DNA from 4 places in the Laceyella putida genome. Region 2 is predicted to be linked to each of the others. Evidence: riboswitches for the same ligand, from Rfam matches in the RefSeq annotation. Region 2 holds a riboswitch; each other region holds the start of a gene.

Region 1 (4,438 bases), on a different contig from region 2:
ACCTCTTCCATGGCAAAAGCAATCCGTCCCACTAGATGCCTTAACGTGCCCCGATGTTTCCGCTCGTCGTAAATGTCTATTCCCAACTCTTCCACAATCCGTCTCGCTTCACTTAACGTTTGGTTAAGGAGGGGATGTTGGACCATGCATTCACTCACATCCACCAAGCGGTGAGAAGCGGCGGAAAACATCCCCATGGCCACTTGGGTGCCAATCTGCCGCAATGGGAGTTGCGCCTTGTTGCGGTAGGACCACGGCTCATCCATCGTAATCGTCTCCCTGATCGGCAGGTCCCTCAAGCCGGCGTATCGGGCAAAGCTCTCCGCGACCAACTCCCGTTTTAAGCGTTTCTGCATCCGCCGGTCAATATGTTGCAATTGGCACCCGCCACACTCCCGATACACCGGACAGGGCGGTTCCACCCGATAAGCCGATTTTTTCTTTACCTTTAACAGTTTGGCTTTGGCAAACTTGGTTTCCACCTGCGTTACCCGAGCCACAACCGTTTCACCCGGCACCGCGCCTTCCACAAAGACCACTTGCTTTTGATAGTGACCCATGCCTTCCCCATTGATGCCAATCCGGCGGATCGGGACTTCGATCACCTCTCCCCGTTTCAGGCGAATCTGTTTTCCTTGTTTGGTCGACTTGTTCATCCAACGTTTTCCTTTCCTTCTGATAGGTCCACTAAATCTATTGTACCCGAAATAATTTTTAAGCGCAGGAAAAAGGAATGTTCATTGGTAATATGGTGTTACCATCCTGACAGATGGAATCATCCCACACAGTCGTCCCTAAAAAAGACGGCCACCCAAGGCGCCGCCTTTTTGCTAACACTTATTTCACCCCAGCCGCCGCCTTCGCGAACGGAACCACATCTGCGGCGAAAAGCGCTTCGCCACCCAGCACAGGGCGATTGATCACTCGCGTCGTCTGCCAGCCCAACTCTTTAAACAGCTCGCTTTCTCCATCTTTCTCCAACCCCCTGGCGATAAAAGCCAACCAAGTGGTCTCTTCCTCCCGCTTCGTTTCCCATGCGTATACGGCCACGCCGGCCTTCTTCAAACGTTCGATCGCTTTGGTCGCCGACCCCTGAAGCGAAGAAATCTCCAAGAAATGAAAGCGGAGGCCGCCTTCGCTCGCCCCATCCAACAATGGACATCGCACAGCCTTGGTTAAGGATTGTCCCGACACCCGCCCCAAATTGCACAAGTCTTCCACCACGGCACTGGCTGTTGGCTTCTCACCGGCCCCTTGTCCAATCAAAGTCAGGTCTTGGATAAAGTCCCCTTCAACGTGGACCGCATTGTACACATCATTCACGCTCGCCAATGGATGGTTGAGCGGGAGCAAGGTCGGATAAACGCAACACGCTACGGGGCCATTCTCGCCAAATTGCTCAGCGGAAGCGAGCAACTTGATCGCAAATCCCAGCTGATGGGCAAGGGATAATTCGACAGGGGTCACATCCGTGATGCCTTGCCGCTGAATTTCATCCACAGTCACGCACACATCAAAAGAGAGTCGGGACAAGATGGACAACTTATGGGCGGCATCGATTCCCTCCACATCTGCCGTCGGGTCCGCTTCGGCATACCCTTTTTGTTGCGCTTCCGATAATACGTCCTCATAAGTACGACCTTCTTCCTTCATCTTAGTTAAAATAAAGTTGGTCGTTCCATTTAAAATGCCTGAAACCTTGTAAATGCGATTGGCTTTCAAGAAATGGGAAACGGTGCCGATGATCGGAATGCCTCCGCCCACACTGGCTTCATACGACAATTGCACCCCATGCCGCTTCGCCCATTCCCGCAATTCTTCTCCATGGCGAGCCAATAGCTCCTTATTGGCGGAAACAATATGGCACCCTTTTTCCATCGCTTGTCGCAAATAGGTACGGGTTGGCTCCACTCCACCCATCACTTCGATGACCACATCAATCTCACGCGCCAATACATCTTCAAAACGAGACGTCAACAAAGCTTGTACCCCTTCAAGCTGCCGGTCTTTATGGATGTTGCGCACCAAAATCGCCTCAACCGTTACCAACATTCCTGTACGCCTAGCGATCACGTCCTGATTGCTCTGGATCATCTTCCATACTCCAGTCCCTACCGTTCCCAAGCCAAGTAGAGCCACTCGTACCTGTTTCATCCCAATCCCTCCAAATAGGTAATAAATATAAAAAACCCTCTTCTGGATAAGAAGAGGGTTTTTACACGCGGCCAAAACCATTCCCCTTATCTCTCAGTGCCTTCAACATGCACTGCAGGATTTGGCACCTTCCGGTAAATACACACCGAGGTTGCCGGGCTTCATCGGGCCAGTCCCTCCGCCGCTCTTGATAAGAAAAGAAAAACTGTTAATATCAATTTTCCGATATTTTAATACATTATGGTCCAATATAGGAATATTGTCAACATTGAAATGAGACAACTTCCTATATGATCCGATTGCGCAATATGCCCAACCGTTCTATCTCCAGTTCCACCACATCGCCCGGCTGCAGATAAGGATGGATCTCCTCGCCCAATTCCAACAGGCAACCCGTGCCAACCGTTCCCGACCCGATGACATCCCCGGGGACCAGTTCGCACTCCGCCGAAGCCCGTTCAATCATTTGCGCAAAGGTCCAATGCAAATCCTTCACATTCCCCCGGGAAAGCTCTTTTCCGTTGACACGCGCGCTCATTGACAGTGCCCAGTGTTCACCTTCGCGACAATCCTCCAACTCATCCGTTGTCACCAAATAGGGGCCCAGTGATGTGGCAAAGTCTTTTCCTTTCGCCGGTCCGAGGCCGACCGCCATTTCTTGCCGTTGCACATCCCGCGCACTCCAATCATTCATGATCATGAACCCTGCGATATGGGAAAGCGCCTCGCTCCGGGCGATGTTTTTGCCTTTTTTGCCGATGACGCAGGCGATTTCCAATTCATAATCCAATTGTTCGGTATAAGCCGGTTTTTTTAGGGACATCTCCGTTCCAACCACGGCCCGATGGTTGGAAAAATAAAAAACGGGAATCTCATACCATTCGGGCACCATCTTCAACCCCCGCTTTTGGCGGCAGGTCAAAACATGGGCCTCAAACGCGTAAAAATCGCGCAAACTGGTCGGCAACGGAAGGGGCGAAAACAGATCCACCTCTTTTAAACTTAAGGCAACCGGTTCCCCTTCCACCTTCAAATTCAACCAATCTCTCTGCCCCAAAGCGGAATCCAACTGCTGCAAAAAGTGGCGCTCCGATTCACTCCGCTCCAGATAGGTGAGCATATCCGTGGCGAGACGGTAAGGAAAGACGAGGTTTTGCTTCATCTCCAAATACGACTGGGCCAACCCGACGTCGATCACATGGCCGTCCCGCACCCAACCCAAACGCGCCAACACTCCATCCTGTGCCTGAATATTGAGTTCATCCGCTTTAACCATATAGGTAACCAACTTCATCCGCATTTCCCTCCTTCCATTTACAATATTCCAAGGTCGCTCCATTTAGCAAGCGGTTTCACCCCGCCCATGCGTTGCCGGAGCAAAAAGAAAAACAGACTTCGTCACAAAGTCTGTAAAATGGAGGTTTTCGCTTTTAATGTCTCTCTAACGATTTGTTTGCTGGCATCCACCGACATCAACGACTCAAACCGCTCTTTCATCCGCCCCACTTGGATCGGCGAATCGAACAGTTTGGCCACTTGCAAGCGGATGGTGGATGGACGCGTAATCATGGCCACCCGGTGATGCAGGAGATACTGTTGATTCGCTTCTTCCTGCCCTGGGAAGGCCTCAAACAACAGCATGGGCAACCGTTTGGATATCGCTTCGCTAATCGTCAATCCGCCCGGTTTGGTAACCAATAGATCCGCCGCGGACATCCATAAGGGGATATCGGTTCGAAACCCTTCAATCCGTATATGCGGCGCGGTAAACTGCCGGGTCAACCGTTCATGCAGCGTCCGATTCTTGCCCGCCAAAACGACAAACTGCAGATGGGTTAAGCTTTGCAACTCATTCACAATCTGCTCTAATGGACCTAGACCGGTACCTCCGCCCATTATGAGAACCACCGGACGATGGGAAGACAACCCCAACCGACGGCAGGCCTCTTGTTTGGAGACATACTCATAAAAAGACGGATGAACCGGAATTCCCGTTTCAACCAAAGTGAGTCCCGTTTTCCACTGAATCCGCTCAAATTGATCCTGGTTGGGCAACCTTTTGGGGACACACAGGACATGCGGCACCCGCGCGAGCCAAATGGGATGCAACTCATAGTCCGTCACGACCCCCACCGTTGGAATCTGCTCGCATTTGCCTGGACACATGAGCAAACCAAACGGATGGGTGGTTACGATTTTGGTCGGTTCCGTCGCACAGATCAGCTGATTCAGCTTTTTGCGAATGGACCAGCCCATCTTTTCGATCACTTCACTGGAAACATAC
Region 2 (4,438 bases):
CGCTATCGTGAGGAACATGGTCCGTTCCGGTCGGTGGAGGAGATCGCGCAAGTTCCTGGCATTGGCGAGAAGACGGTGGAGAAGTTTCGTGAGCAAATCGTGCTGAATTGAAAAAGCGACCCAGGTTATCCTGAGTCGCCAAGTGCAGGTCGATGAACTGTTTTTCATCAAGCGCTCCCATTTCTTTCAAGATCCGCATGAATAAAGTGGGACAGGCTTATTTTGCAATGATTTTGCGCACTTTTTCCAATGCGAGATCCAATTCTGCTTGCGTGATGGTGAGTGGTGGCGCAAAGCGGATCGTGTTGTCATGCGTTTCTTTGCAGAGAAGTCCTTCTTGCATCAGGGCTTCACAGTATGGACGCGCCGCTTCATGCAATTCCATGCCGATGAAGAGGCCTTTTCCGCGCACTTCTTTGATGATGGGGTTCTCTATTTTGCGCAGCTCGTTGATAAAGTACTCGCCCAATTCGCGGGAACGGGTCGGGAGCTCTTCTTCTAACAACACATCCAATGCGGCAATGGCCACGGCGCAAGCGAGCGGGTTACCGCCAAAGGTGGAGCCGTGCGAACCCGGTTCAAAAACACCCATGATTTCTTTGTCGGCGGCGACAGCGGAAATAGGCATGACTCCGCCACCCAGAGCTTTACCCATGATATACATGTCAGGCTTCACGCCTTCCCAATCACAGGCGAAGAGTTGTCCCGTCCGTCCGAAGCCGGTTTGGATCTCATCGGCGATAAAGAGGACATTGTTCTCCCGACAGATTTCACGCGCTTCGCTCAAGAAACCTTCTGGAGGGACAATCACGCCTGCTTCCCCTTGGATCGGCTCCAACATGAAGGCGGCCGTGTTTGGGGTGATCGCTGCTTTAAGCGCTTCCAGATCGCCATAAGGAATCACTTTAAACCCTGGGGTGAGAGGACCGAAACCACGCTTGTATTCATCGTTGGAAGACAGGGAGACGGCGGTGATGGTGCGTCCGTGGAAGTTGTCTTCACATACGATGATTTCCGCTTGGTTGTCAGCGATCTTTTTCACATTGTATGCCCAGCGGCGCGCCGCTTTAATGGCTGTTTCAACCGCTTCCGCGCCAGTGTTCATCGGGAGGACCATTTCTTTGCCGGTCAGTTCTGCCACTTTTTCATAGAACGCTCCCAATTGATCATTGTGGAAGGCGCGGGAAGTGAGCGTGACTTTATCCGCTTGATCCTTCAGGGCTTGAATGAGGCGCGGATGACGGTGACCGTGGTTGAGTGCGGAGTAAGCGCTTAACATATCCATGTAACGATTGCCATCCGCATCTTCCACCCATACTCCCTCCGCTTTGGAAATCACGATCGGCAGTGGATGATAGTTCTTCGCTCCAAATTTATCCGTAAGCTCGATCAATGCTTTGTTTTTAGACATGGATGGTGAACCCCCTTTTAATTTGCCAATCAACCTCATTTTAGGGAATAAAGAGAGCGAAATCAATGAAATGTATACTATTTCACTTACCCGTATAAATAACACGCTTGACGAATAGAAAATGAGTAGGTATAATCAACTTAAGATTGCTGAAAAACAATGGAATCGTGAAAATATGAATATTTATTCTCTTATCAAGAGCGGTGGAGGGACTGGCCCGATGAAGCCCGGCAACCTCGGTGAGCATGTTTCACCGGAAGGTGCCAATTCCTGCAGAACGGAAGTTCTGAGAGATAAGAGAAGATGGTCGCTCAGCCAGAAGAACCTCTTCTCTTATCGAGAAGAGGTTTTTTATTTAAGATTGCCATACAGGGGAGGAAGCACCGATGAGAATAGAAACAAAGTTGGCGCAAATGGGAAACAAAAGGGAACGAAAAACAGGAGCGGTGAACTTTCCTATTTATTTTTCGACGGCCTATGAACATGTTGATGGCGTAAGCACGGGGTATGATTATGCACGTGCTTCCAACCCGACAAGGGAAGTCTTGGAGGAAAGCGTGGCCCAATTGGAAGAAGGCGATGGTGGGTTTGCCTGCAGTTCGGGGATGGCGGCGATTCACACCTTGATGGGACTGTTTGGTCAAGGCGACCATTTGATCGTTTCCTTCGATCTTTATGGCGGGACGTATCGCTTGTTTGAAAAAGTGATGACACGGTACGGGTGTTCCTTCACTTATGTGGATTTGCGTGAGTTAGAGGACATTCGGCGGGCCATTCAGCCGAATACCAAAGCGATTTTCATAGAATCGCCAACCAATCCGCTGATGTGCGTGACGGATATTGAGGCGGTATGCAAGCTGGCCAAGGCCCACGGGTTATTAACCATTGTTGACAACACGTTTATGACGCCTTTTTTGCAACGACCCCTTACCTTGGGCGCCGATATCGTGTTTCATAGCGCGACCAAGTATTTGGGCGGGCATAACGACGTTTTGGCGGGCTTGATCGTAACCAAAGGCGAAGCGCTTACGGAGCAGGTTGCCTTTTTGCAAAAGGCGATTGGCGCGGTCTTGGGACCCTTGGACTGTTGGTTGTTGATGAGGGGGATGAAAACCCTGGCGCTTCGCATGAGGCAACATCAAGCCAACGCGCAGGCGATTGCGGCGTTTTTGCATAACCATCCCGCCATTGAAACTGTGTTTTATCCGGCATTGGATGTGCGGAGCAAAACCTTGCTTGATGCGCAAGCGGATGGTTATGGTGGTATGTTGTCATTCCGCTTGAAACGAAAAGAGTGGGTGCAACCAGTTCTCAACTCTTTGAAGATTATCACTTTTGCCGAAAGTCTTGGTGGAGTGGAGAGTTTGATCACTTATCCGGCGACGCAAACCCATGCCGATATTCCGGTCGAGATCAGGGAGAAAGTGGGCGTATGTGACCGATTGTTGCGTTTGTCCGTGGGAATTGAACATGGAGAAGACTTGATTGCCGATTTGGCGCAAGCATTGGCACAAGTGGGGTGATTGGGCGGAGTCGCCTAAAAGAGGAGAGGAAACTCCGTCAACCCCGCAAATACGCTCGTTAAGAAGAGGAGAGGAAACTCTGCCAAGCGGAGTATAGTCCTTCTAACCTCGCAAATTACGCTCGCTAAGAAGGACTTATATGAAAGGATGAGGATGAGATGAGATTTGAAACCAAACTGTTGCACAATGGAAATGAGATTGATCCATATACGGGAGCGGCCAGCATCCCTATGTACCAAGCGTCGACCTTTCATCAATTTTCGATCGATCAACCGGGAGAATTTGATTACGCCCGTTCGGGCAATCCCACCCGCAAAGCGCTCGAAGAGACCATCGCCCAGCTGGAAGGAGGGTGTAAAGGCTTTGCTTTCGCCTCTGGCATGGCGGCCATCTCAACGGTTTTTCTTCTCTTCTCGCGCGGTGACCACCTGATTGTCTCCCAAGACGTGTACGGCGGCACCTACCGCGTGCTGACCAAGGTGTTTGAGCGGATGGGCATTGAAACGAGCTTTGTGGACACAACGGATCTGGAACAAGTGGTTCAGGCCATCCAGCCCCATACCAAAGCGATCTATATCGAGACGCCATCCAATCCGTTGCTCAAGGTGACGGACATCAGAGGGATTGTCAACATCGCCCAAGCGCATGGTTTCCGCACGATTGTGGACAACACCTTCCTTACCCCGTATTTCCAACGCCCGTTCAGTTTGGGTGTGGATATCGTCATCCATAGCGCGACGAAATTCATTGCGGGGCACAGCGATGTGATCGCGGGATTGGTTGTGGTCAAAGATGAAGACTTGGCAGAAGAATTGTCATTGTTGCAAAACTCATTCGGGGCGATTCTGGGTGTGCATGATGCCTGGTTGGTGCTGAGAGGGATCAAAACGCTGAAAGCGCGGATGGAGTTGTCTACGCGAAGCGCGGAAAAAGTCGCCTTGTGGCTGCAACAGCATCCGGGTGTGGAGCGGGTGTACTACACCGGGTTGCCGTCCCATGAAGGCCACTATTTGCAAGATGCGCAAGCCAGCGGGCACGGAGCGGTCCTATCTTTTGACCTGGGCAGCAAAGAACGGGTGCGCCAGCTGTTGGATCATGTCAAGTTGCCGATCGTGGCGGTCAGCCTGGGCGCAGTTGAAAGCATCTTATCTTATCCCGCGCTGATGTCCCACGCTTCCATGCCGCCAGAAGTTCGGCAAAAGCATGGAATCACTGACGGGTTGTTGCGCCTGTCGGTCGGTTTGGAAAGCGCCGACGATTTGATTGAAGATTTGGCGCAGGCGCTCGAATCTCGCTTAACGATTGCCGTGGGCAAATAAAATGCGGATCGATGGCCTACATAGACAAAATGAGCAGACGGATGCCTCCTTTCAGTTGAGGACATGCAAGATCATGATAAACCCAAAAGGAGTAAGATTTTTGAAAGCGAAGTGACTGGGAGCTGTTAATCAAGCGGAGTGCCGAACGAAGGAAGAAAGCGGGCAACGGAGCGATAGCGACAACG
Region 3 (4,438 bases), on a different contig from region 2:
GATATACGTAATAGTTTAACCAGTTAGAAAACAATAAGTGCGCATGCGCTCGCCACGTTTGAACAGGAACTTGGGTCGGATCATCATCTGGGAAATAATTTTTTGGTATGTTGATATCTAAGCCTCTCTTGATATCACGATCGTATTCATTCTTTAATGTGAATCTGTCGTATTCAGCATGTCCTGTCACAAATATTTGGCGACCATTTTTACTGATAACAATGAAAATACCCGCCTCTTCAGATTCAGATAAAATCTCCAAATCTCCTATTTTTTCGATATCTTCTTTGCGGATATCGGTATGACGGGATTGCGGAACAAAGAAATAGTCGTCAAAGCCACGAAGCAGTTTGGTATTTATCTTGGTAATCGTATGTGGGAACACACCAAACAGTTTTTTTTTCCTTTAAAGGATACTTTGGAATACCGTAATGATGGTAAAGAGCGGCCTGAGCGCCCCAACAAATATGAAAAGTTGAAGTAACATTTTTTATTTTCCAATCCATTATTCGCTTCAATTCTTCCCAGTAGTCCACCTTTTCGTATTCCAGGTGTTCTACAGGAGCTCCTGTAATAATCATTCCATCATATTTTTGATGCCTGATCTCATCAAATGTTTTATAAAATGTTGATAGATGTTTTGCTGGTGTGTTTTTGGAGGTATGGGTTGTTGGATAGATGAAACTAATTTCAATTTGTAGGGGTGAATTCCCGAGCAAACGAAGGAGTTGTGTCTCCGTTTCAATTTTGGTTGGCATCAAATTTAGAATAACCATTCTAAGCGGGCGAATATCTTGATGAAAGGCACGCCTTTCATCTATGACAAAAATATTTTCATTATTGAGAATTTCATTTACTGGTAGCTTATCTGGTATTTTGATAGGCACTGTCATTCACCCCTTTCTTTATTTTATTGTTGAAGCCCATATCCATAGCTACACGCTTTGACTTTTCACCAGTGCCTGCTCCAGATCTTGAATGATGTCTTCAACCGCTTCAATACCAATGGATAAACGAATCAGTTCAGGAGTAACCCCTGAAGCTCTTTGCTCCTCTTCGGTTAGCTGTTGATGAGTCGTGCTCGCTGGATGAATCACCAATGACTTCGCATCGCCCACATTGGCTAAATGAGAAAACAGTGTCAGGTTTTCTATGAATTTCTTCCCAGATTCCAATCCGCCTTTAATTCCAAAGGTAAAGATGGCTCCTTGTCCTTTTGGCAAATATTTTTGCGCTTTTTCAAAGGAAGAATGACTTTCTAAACCAGGGTGGTTGACCCATTCAACCAATTCGTGCTAATTCAAATATTCTGCAACTTTTAGCGCGTTTTCGCTGTGGCGTTGCATTCTCAGATGAAGCGTTTCTAATCCTTGAAGAAACAAGAATGAATTAAAAAGAGATATGGCAGCACCCAGGTCGCGAAGCAGTTGGACACGAGCTTTAATGATATAGGCAAGAGATCCTACTGCTTCCGTATAACTAACCCCATGATAACTTGGATCAGGTTCGGTCAAATCTGGAAATTTCCCGTTCGTCCAATCAAATTTGCCAGAATCGACGATAATTCCGCCAATGGTGGTTCCATGTCCTCCAATAAACTTCGTTGCAGAATGGACAATAATGTCAGCACCAAATTCAAATGGGCGGCAAAGATAAGGAGTAGCAAAGGTGTTGTCTACAATTAACGGAATCCCAGCTTCATGGGCCACTTTTGCGACCGCTTCAATATCTAAAACATCTAAATGGGGATTCCCGATTATTTCGGCAAAAACTGCCTTTGTTTTATCCGTGATGGCGTTGCGGAAATTTTCCGGATTTGTTTGGTCAACGAATTTTACCGAAATGCCCAATTTTGCCAAAGTGTGGCGGAACAAGTTATACGTTCCCCCATACAAATGACTTGATGAGACGATTTCATCTCCCGCTTTTGCAATGTTCAAAATCGAATAGGTGATCGCTGATTGACCCGAACTAGTAGCGAGTGCGCCTACACCGCCTTCTAATTCAGCTACCCTTTTTTCAAATACATCTTGCGTCGGGTTCATAATTCGTGTATAAATGTTTCCGAATTCCTTTAATGCAAATAAATTCGCAGCATGCTCGGCATCATTAAAAACATAAGACGTCGTTTGATAAATAGGAACGGCGCGCGAATTAGAAGTTGGATCAGGAACCTGTCCACCGTGTACCGAAATGGTTTCAAGACGTAATTTTTTTGATCGCTCATTTTTTTCCTCCCATTGTAAAATTCAACGATATAAAAAAGCCTCCTCCCCTTATCCAGAGAAGAGACTTTGATATACATTGCCCTCCTCTTATCTTCTAGAGACAAAAAATCCCTACAGGAATTAGCACCTTTCGGTATAAATACCAGGGTTGCCGGGCATCATCGGGCCAGTCCCTCCGCCACTCTGGATAAGAGAAAATCCATAGTATTTCGATCTACTTTATTGTAATTGATTTAGAATTGTTCGTCAACTATTTTCCTTTATGGTGCATCATCGCATCCATTTGCGGGTAGTGGTAGCATCGACCGATTTTGCCGCCCTTTCTTGGGCAGATGATGCCAAAATCGACGTTCGCTACATCCACCCCATATAAGAAAAAAGGGGAAAGAGAAGAAATATTCTCCCCAATCCCTTGCCACGGACCATAGGGCCATAGATGCTTTGGACACATACGCGGAATTGCGGTTAGGATCACTCGAAGCTGGATATGCCCAAGTGTAGAGAGTGGAAATATTACCCCCGTTCCCAATGGCATGAGCTTCAGCAACAGACTTTGAAAAACAACAAAAATTCGCAGCTCAAAAAAAGCCCCAAGGATCACAAGACCCTTAAGGCTCCATCGCGGTGTCGATTCAACAGGCATCAGGAGAGGGAAACGATGACTCAGTTCTTGCCGATGGGCATCCTGAGCGCCCCGGGCCCCGTGAAGAGCAGGGATAAGGCCGTGAGCAGGATCAACAGGTCAAACTCATACCCTCCGGCGAACCCTTTCGATCCTTTCACAAACAAAATGGCTCCCGCCATCACCACTGCGGCCAAAACCGAGGCGATGGAAGTGAACAGACCCAGGATAAAGGCAATGCCGATCAGCACTTCCACACCGGCCACGACATACGCGGTGAGGGAGGCGGCGGGAATTCCGACGCTGCCGAAAAAGCCGATGGTCTGTTCCATGCCCATCAACTTCTGCGCACCATGAACGATAAAGATCAGACCCAGTCCAATCCGCAGGAACAATGGACCGTAAGCTGCTTCCAATTTCATTCTTCTTTGTCTCTCCTTTCGATCTCGCATCCATGTCAAATCTTAGCGCACAGCCATAAACACCGGATAAACAGAGATTAAATCTTTCTTAACCGCCTGTGACCAAATTGTGAACAAACATTAACCGGAGAAACCCATCCGCGGGACCGTCGGTTGGGCCACTTGCCCGATCGCCGTTGTCAACTCCATTTCCCGCGCAACCGCAACCAAATGACCACCCCGGCACTGGCGCACAGTGACAGCATCACACCGCCATGATAAATCCACAGCACCGATTCCGGGCGGACGGACCCCGCCGCTTGCAATCCCAAACCGATGGCCACCACAATGAAATGGAAGCACAATCCCACCAACACACTGAGGCTCACTTCCTTCTTGCCCACCCGCTCTTCTTCCACCCATCTGCCCAAAAATTCCACATAATACACGGAACCCAAGCCCCCTAGGATAGTGAGCACCGCCGAGACCAACAACACCTTGCCTTCACTCCTCTTTCGACCCTTCGGACTGATCAAGCACTTGCATCCGCTTGAAGAGATGCAGCCGATCCTCCCCATAGCGGGGCCTGGCCACCTCTTCCAATGTCATCCCATATGTATGGAGAAACCAAGTCATCCGCTGCAGTTTATGAATCACGCGCTTTTCTCCACTGGCGCAATGACGGACCACCAAGCGCGCTTTTTCCCGATCATACCAGAAACAGATTTCCGCCATGCCTTACCCTCCCCCGCCCGATGATCCGAAAATGTCAAACGACCGTCCGCAGAAAAGATGCTTCCCCTCTTCCCACTCCACCTGCATCATATCCAACAACGGAATGGAAACCACTTGCCCCGATTCGGTATGCAGTCGGAGGATCCGCACGCGCTTCCTCGGCTGATGGTCAACCATCAGCGACAGTTCCACCTGATCCCCTTCCCTTTCCATCTCCGCTTCCACAACCGACACATGCGGCTTCTGTTGCAACTCCCCCACAAACGGCAACACGTGTGCAACCTTGCCTTGCAGATGCAGCATAAACACTGAAAATCCTCCTCTTTTTTTGAAATTGCGATACTTATGTTGCAACAATAAAAGAAATAACGAATATGATATGTTTCACACTTGAATTATAATTCAGAAAGAGGGATTTTTCAATTATTTTCCATCTTAACTTAGCTGTTGAA
Region 4 (4,438 bases), on a different contig from region 2:
ATGCTGGGAAGTGTCAAATTTTGTACGACGGGGAAATCAACCAAAACGCCTTCTTTTCTCCGTTCTTCGGGAATCAAACAGATGCCCGCCCGAATCGCTTGTTGCGGATTTTGAATCGGGTGGGAGGTTCCCTTGATCGTCCACGTCCCGTCATGGGGGTCCGCCCCAAACAAAGCGCGGGCCGTTTCTGTTTTGCCTGCTCCAACCAGTCCCGCAATGCCCACGATTTCCCCTTCATAGACAGTGAGAGAGAGCGTTTGGCCGGTTGAGTGAACATGAAATTGGTTGATTTCCGCTAAGGGTTTGCCCAACTTTTTGTGTGGCGTGGCGGAGGAAGGAGAGAACGTTTTGCCGAGCATTGCGCGAATCATCTCTTCGTGTTCCATTTCGCTCGTGTTTTGGGTCGTGATGACCTTGCCGTCGCGCAGGATGGTCAACCGATCGGAAATGGTTTTGATTTCGTTTAAGCGGTGGGAAATGTAGACGATGCCGACACCGCGGTCCGTCAGTCGGCGGATGACTTGAAAGAGTGTGGCTGTTTCCACTTCACTCAAAGGCGCCGTCGGTTCGTCCAATATCAGGAACTTGACCTGACCGGCAATCGCCCGGGCGATCAGAATCATCTGCTTTTCGGCCAAGGTGCAGGATGAGACTAATTTGTCCACAGCCAAATGGATGCCCACTTCCGAAAGGAGTGTTCGGGCCGTTTGTTTTCTCTTTTTCCAAGAAAAGAAGGAAGGGCCGTGCAGGCATTCGTCGATCGTTACATTTTCGGCCACGGAAAGGGTGGGGATGAGAGCGGTGTCCACCTCCTGCACCACGATGCTGATCCCTTCCCGCTTGGCGTCCATGGGTGAGCGGATGTCCAGGTCACGCTCACCCAATCGAATCGATCCGTGATCTTTTTGAATGTCGCCTGACAGGATCTTCACCAACGTGCTTTTCCCGGCCCCGTTAACCCCGATGAGGGCGTGGACTTCCCCGGGTTGAACCGAGAAGTCCACTTGGTGCAAGACGGGATGGTTATGAAATGATTTGGAGATTTGCTTTAATGTTAATGCCGTCATTTTTTATTCGCCTCTGTCAATTTTTTCATCCATGGGGAAGTTCCGGCATCGGATTGCCCCCATCCGTTTATCACCTTGCCAATATCCTTCATGGAAACTTTCCGATCGGTGGGCAACCATCTTTTTTCCACCAAATGGGGTTGGATGCTGTACACTTGCGGTGTCGATTCACCGGCGATTTTTTGGTAAAGGAATCGAACCTGAAGCCGACCCACTTCTGCTGGGTCCGTCGCGGCGGTGGCCACCCAAGGGCTGTTGAGACTTTGCATGAATTGCAAATCTTCGTCGCTGAGATCAATGCCGTATACCTTGATTTCCGTTCGCCCCGCTTGTTGAATGGCGCGGGTCGCCCCTTTGGCAAACTCGTCCCAAGGCGCAAACACCGCGTCAATATCCCCTTTGTTGGGGTATTTTTTTAAAATTGCCTCCATTTGAGATTGCGTGTCCAGGGCCGTGTTGGAACTGGCGTTTCCGAAACGGGCCACTTCCTTGATATGGGGATACCGTTTTTGAAAAGCTTCATAGATCACATTGCGGCGTTCCATCGGTGCAAAACCCCCCACCCAGATATACACGATCTCTCCTTTTCCGTTTAAATCTTGGGTCATGGTGCGCAGGGAGTTCCAAGCTAGGCTGTAATCATCTTGGTCGATCACGGTGACGCCCGGAATGTCCAGATCACTGTCAAAGGAAACAACCGGAATTCCGGCGGCCACCGCTTTTTTTACACTGGGCGCCAACGCGTCTGCTCGGCCATGGTCCAAGAGGATGCCATCCACTTTCTGGTTTACGGCGGTGTCAACATATGAGGCCATTTTCGACAGGTCATTGTCGGCGTTATATACTTGTACTTCTCCGCCGAACGCCTTGACTTGTTCGGTGACACCCGCTATATATTGCGAAGAAAACGTGCCGATGGATAATTGAGTGATGGCCGCGATCTTTAACGGCTTGTTAACCTTGTTAGGAATCTCGCCAGAGGCGGCCGCAGGGGATGTCGACTTTATCTGTCCCGCAGGATGGTTGTTTTTTTGCCGGGCGACGCGATCTTGCTCATTGGCGCAGCCGGCCACCAGGAGCGCAGCCGTCATCAGAATGATCAAAAATGACTTGAAACTATTCATGAAAAATCCTCCTCCTTTTTTTCCCATTTACTGAATGATGGGAAAATGAATGATGTTCTTTTTATTGCGCATGAGGGGGAGGTTGGCATAAAAAAGAGCCCCTTCAATCAGAGGCTCGGAACACGATTTCCTTGCCTCTTATCTCGCAAAACAAACGTTTTTGCAGGATTTAGCACCGTGCCTTGCGCGGCTGTTCACCGCGGCCCCTTACGGAGTGCCCCATTTCACAATGGTATTACAGTCGGTTGCTGGGCTTCATCGGGCCATTCCCTCCACCTTCTCGCAATAAGAGACTTCAACGTATGCAATTGTTTAAATCAATTAATCCGATAAATAATAACGGATATTATTTATTAGTGAAATGATAATGCCTGCAAATTAAAATGTCAATGACCTTTGCCTGTTCCCGTGACAAGGAAAAGGTTCCTGTTCGTCCAACCATCACTTCACTGGTTGCCGACTTGGCGCGGCGGCCCCCGTCTTTACCCAACGCGGAGACTTTCCCTATGGCCTGCTCCGAGGGGAGGGAGAAAATGAAAAAAGCCTATATTCTTATAACGTGATCGTTATGAAGATAGGCTGTTTGTTTTTGGGGACCGCTTGATTATGGGCAGGTCCCCGTTTGTCAGGAATGATCTTACTTGATTTGTTAATATTATTTTCATTTTATTAATAAATACTTAATTATCCATGTTTTTATCATAAATTGGTATAACAAAATTACTTTACTTTATTGTGTTGAATGAATAAAATCAAATATATTCATTTATCGGTATAATTATTCACTTTGTTTCGAAGGAGGAAATCATGCGGATAAAGGGCTTTTTAACCATCTTTGTTGTCATGTTGGCCATGTCTTTATTAACTTCCTGTAGCATTCCGTGGATCGATTCCCAAGAGGGCCCTTCCGAAAACAAAATATTGCGCATTACTGAAAGCAATCAGATTTCCAGCTTGGACAGCGCCAAGTATGTGGATATCGTTTCTTGGAACGTCTTGTACAACGTGAATGAAGGATTGATGCGACTGGGACCGAACAATCGCCTCGTCAACGGAATGGCCGAAGAGGTGAAGATCAGCCCGGACAAAAAAACGTACACGTTCAAATTGCGTGATGACGCTGAATGGAGTGACGAAGAGCCGGTGACGGCGCATGATTTTGAATACGCCTGGAAGCGGGCGTTAGACCCGAAAACCAAATCGGAGTACGCCTATATTCTTTATCCCATCGCCGGTGCGGAGGAATACAACAAAGGCACCGGATCGGCAAGTCAAGTGAAAGTGAAGGCGCTTGATGAAAAAACGCTGGAGGTGCGGTTGAAACAACCGGAACACCACTTTTTGAGCTTGACCACGCAATCCACCTATTTTCCGCTACGAAAAGACATTGTGGAAAAGTATAAGGATGAGTACACAAAAACCCCGGACAAAATGGTTTATAACGGTCCGTTCATCATCCAATCCATCACGCCGACACAAGTGACTTTGGTCAAAAATGAAACCTATTGGGACCGGGATACCGTTCAGCTTCAACAGGTTGACGTGGTCGTCCAGGCGGAAACGTCCAAAAGGATCAATCTGTACAATGCCGGAGAGGCTGACACGACCAAAATCGATTCCGAGTTTGTTTACGCCTATAAGCAAACCAAGGATTATACTAACCTGGAATTGGCTTCTTCCCAATATTTGCTGATGAACGAAACCAAATCATTTTTCAAGAATGCGAATATCCGGCGCGCGATCAGCTTGGCGGTCGACCGCAACGAAATCGTGGAAACCGTATTGAAAGATGGATCCAAACCGGCAGGGGCGTTGATTCCGCCCGCCATGACAGAAGGGGCCCAATCTTTCCGCAAGCTTGCCGGCGGGGAGATTGTCAAGCACGATACGGCCTTGGCCCAGGCGTATTTCAATAAAGGCTTGAAGGAATTGGGCTTGTCCCGCCCGCCGGATTCCATTGTCATGCTTTGTTTTAACGATCAGCGGAGCAATGTGGCCATTTCCATCAAAGAGCAATTGAAAGAAAAGTTGGGGTTGGAGATCAAGTTGAATGCCCTTCCCCGGAAAAACAAAGTGGCTTATGAACTGAAAGGCGAGTTTGACATGACCATGTCCAGCTGGTTCGCCGATTACAGCGATCCGATTGGCTTCTTGGAAATATGGACAGCCAACTCCAAGCTGAACTATATGAAATTTAAAAACCCGACTTTTGACCAACTGATCAAAAAGGCCAAATCAACCACGTCG

What was found. A riboswitch is a leader RNA that binds a small molecule or an ion and turns the genes downstream of it on or off. The one in region 2 is predicted to bind S-adenosylmethionine.
Region 1: linked by a shared signal. The riboswitch ahead of ACFQNG_RS08460 (homoserine dehydrogenase) and the one ahead of ACFQNG_RS05800 (aminotransferase class I/II-fold pyridoxal phosphate-dependent enzyme) in region 2 are both predicted to bind S-adenosylmethionine.
Region 3: linked by a shared signal. The riboswitch ahead of ACFQNG_RS16185 (homocysteine synthase) and the one ahead of ACFQNG_RS05800 (aminotransferase class I/II-fold pyridoxal phosphate-dependent enzyme) in region 2 are both predicted to bind S-adenosylmethionine.
Region 4: linked by a shared signal. The riboswitch ahead of ACFQNG_RS12740 (sugar ABC transporter substrate-binding protein) and the one ahead of ACFQNG_RS05800 (aminotransferase class I/II-fold pyridoxal phosphate-dependent enzyme) in region 2 are both predicted to bind S-adenosylmethionine.

The regions. Positions count from the first base shown of each region.
Region 1 covers NZ_JBHTBW010000021.1:5,756-10,193, reverse strand. Annotated here, with positions in the region: gene rlmD (23S rRNA (uracil(1939)-C(5))-methyltransferase RlmD) at 1-656, opposite strand, end outside; gene ACFQNG_RS08460 (homoserine dehydrogenase) at 838-2,154, opposite strand; SAM riboswitch class I at 2,238-2,351, opposite strand; gene ACFQNG_RS08455 (fumarylacetoacetate hydrolase family protein) at 2,441-3,448, opposite strand; gene ACFQNG_RS08450 (MGDG synthase family glycosyltransferase) at 3,553-4,438, opposite strand, start outside.
Region 2 covers NZ_JBHTBW010000015.1:80,327-84,764, reverse strand. Annotated here, with positions in the region: gene ACFQNG_RS05810 (helix-hairpin-helix domain-containing protein) at 1-111, shown strand, start outside; gene ACFQNG_RS05805 (ornithine--oxo-acid transaminase) at 218-1,411, opposite strand; SAM riboswitch class I at 1,600-1,711, shown strand; gene ACFQNG_RS05800 (aminotransferase class I/II-fold pyridoxal phosphate-dependent enzyme) at 1,798-2,934, shown strand; gene ACFQNG_RS05795 (aminotransferase class I/II-fold pyridoxal phosphate-dependent enzyme) at 3,093-4,253, shown strand.
Region 3 covers NZ_JBHTBW010000057.1:33,960-38,397, reverse strand. Annotated here, with positions in the region: partial or broken gene metA (homoserine O-acetyltransferase MetA) at 1-887, opposite strand, end outside; partial or broken gene ACFQNG_RS16185 (homocysteine synthase) at 936-2,249, opposite strand; SAM riboswitch class I at 2,313-2,422, opposite strand; gene ACFQNG_RS16180 (DoxX family protein) at 2,892-3,272, opposite strand; gene ACFQNG_RS16175 (hypothetical protein) at 3,452-3,748, opposite strand; gene ACFQNG_RS16170 (hypothetical protein) at 3,756-3,986, opposite strand; gene ACFQNG_RS16165 (hypothetical protein) at 3,990-4,295, opposite strand.
Region 4 covers NZ_JBHTBW010000041.1:1,938-6,375, forward strand. Annotated here, with positions in the region: gene ACFQNG_RS12735 (sugar ABC transporter ATP-binding protein) at 1-1,067, opposite strand, end outside; gene ACFQNG_RS12740 (sugar ABC transporter substrate-binding protein) at 1,064-2,191, opposite strand; SAM riboswitch class I at 2,327-2,483, opposite strand; gene ACFQNG_RS12745 (peptide ABC transporter substrate-binding protein) at 2,999-4,438, shown strand, end outside.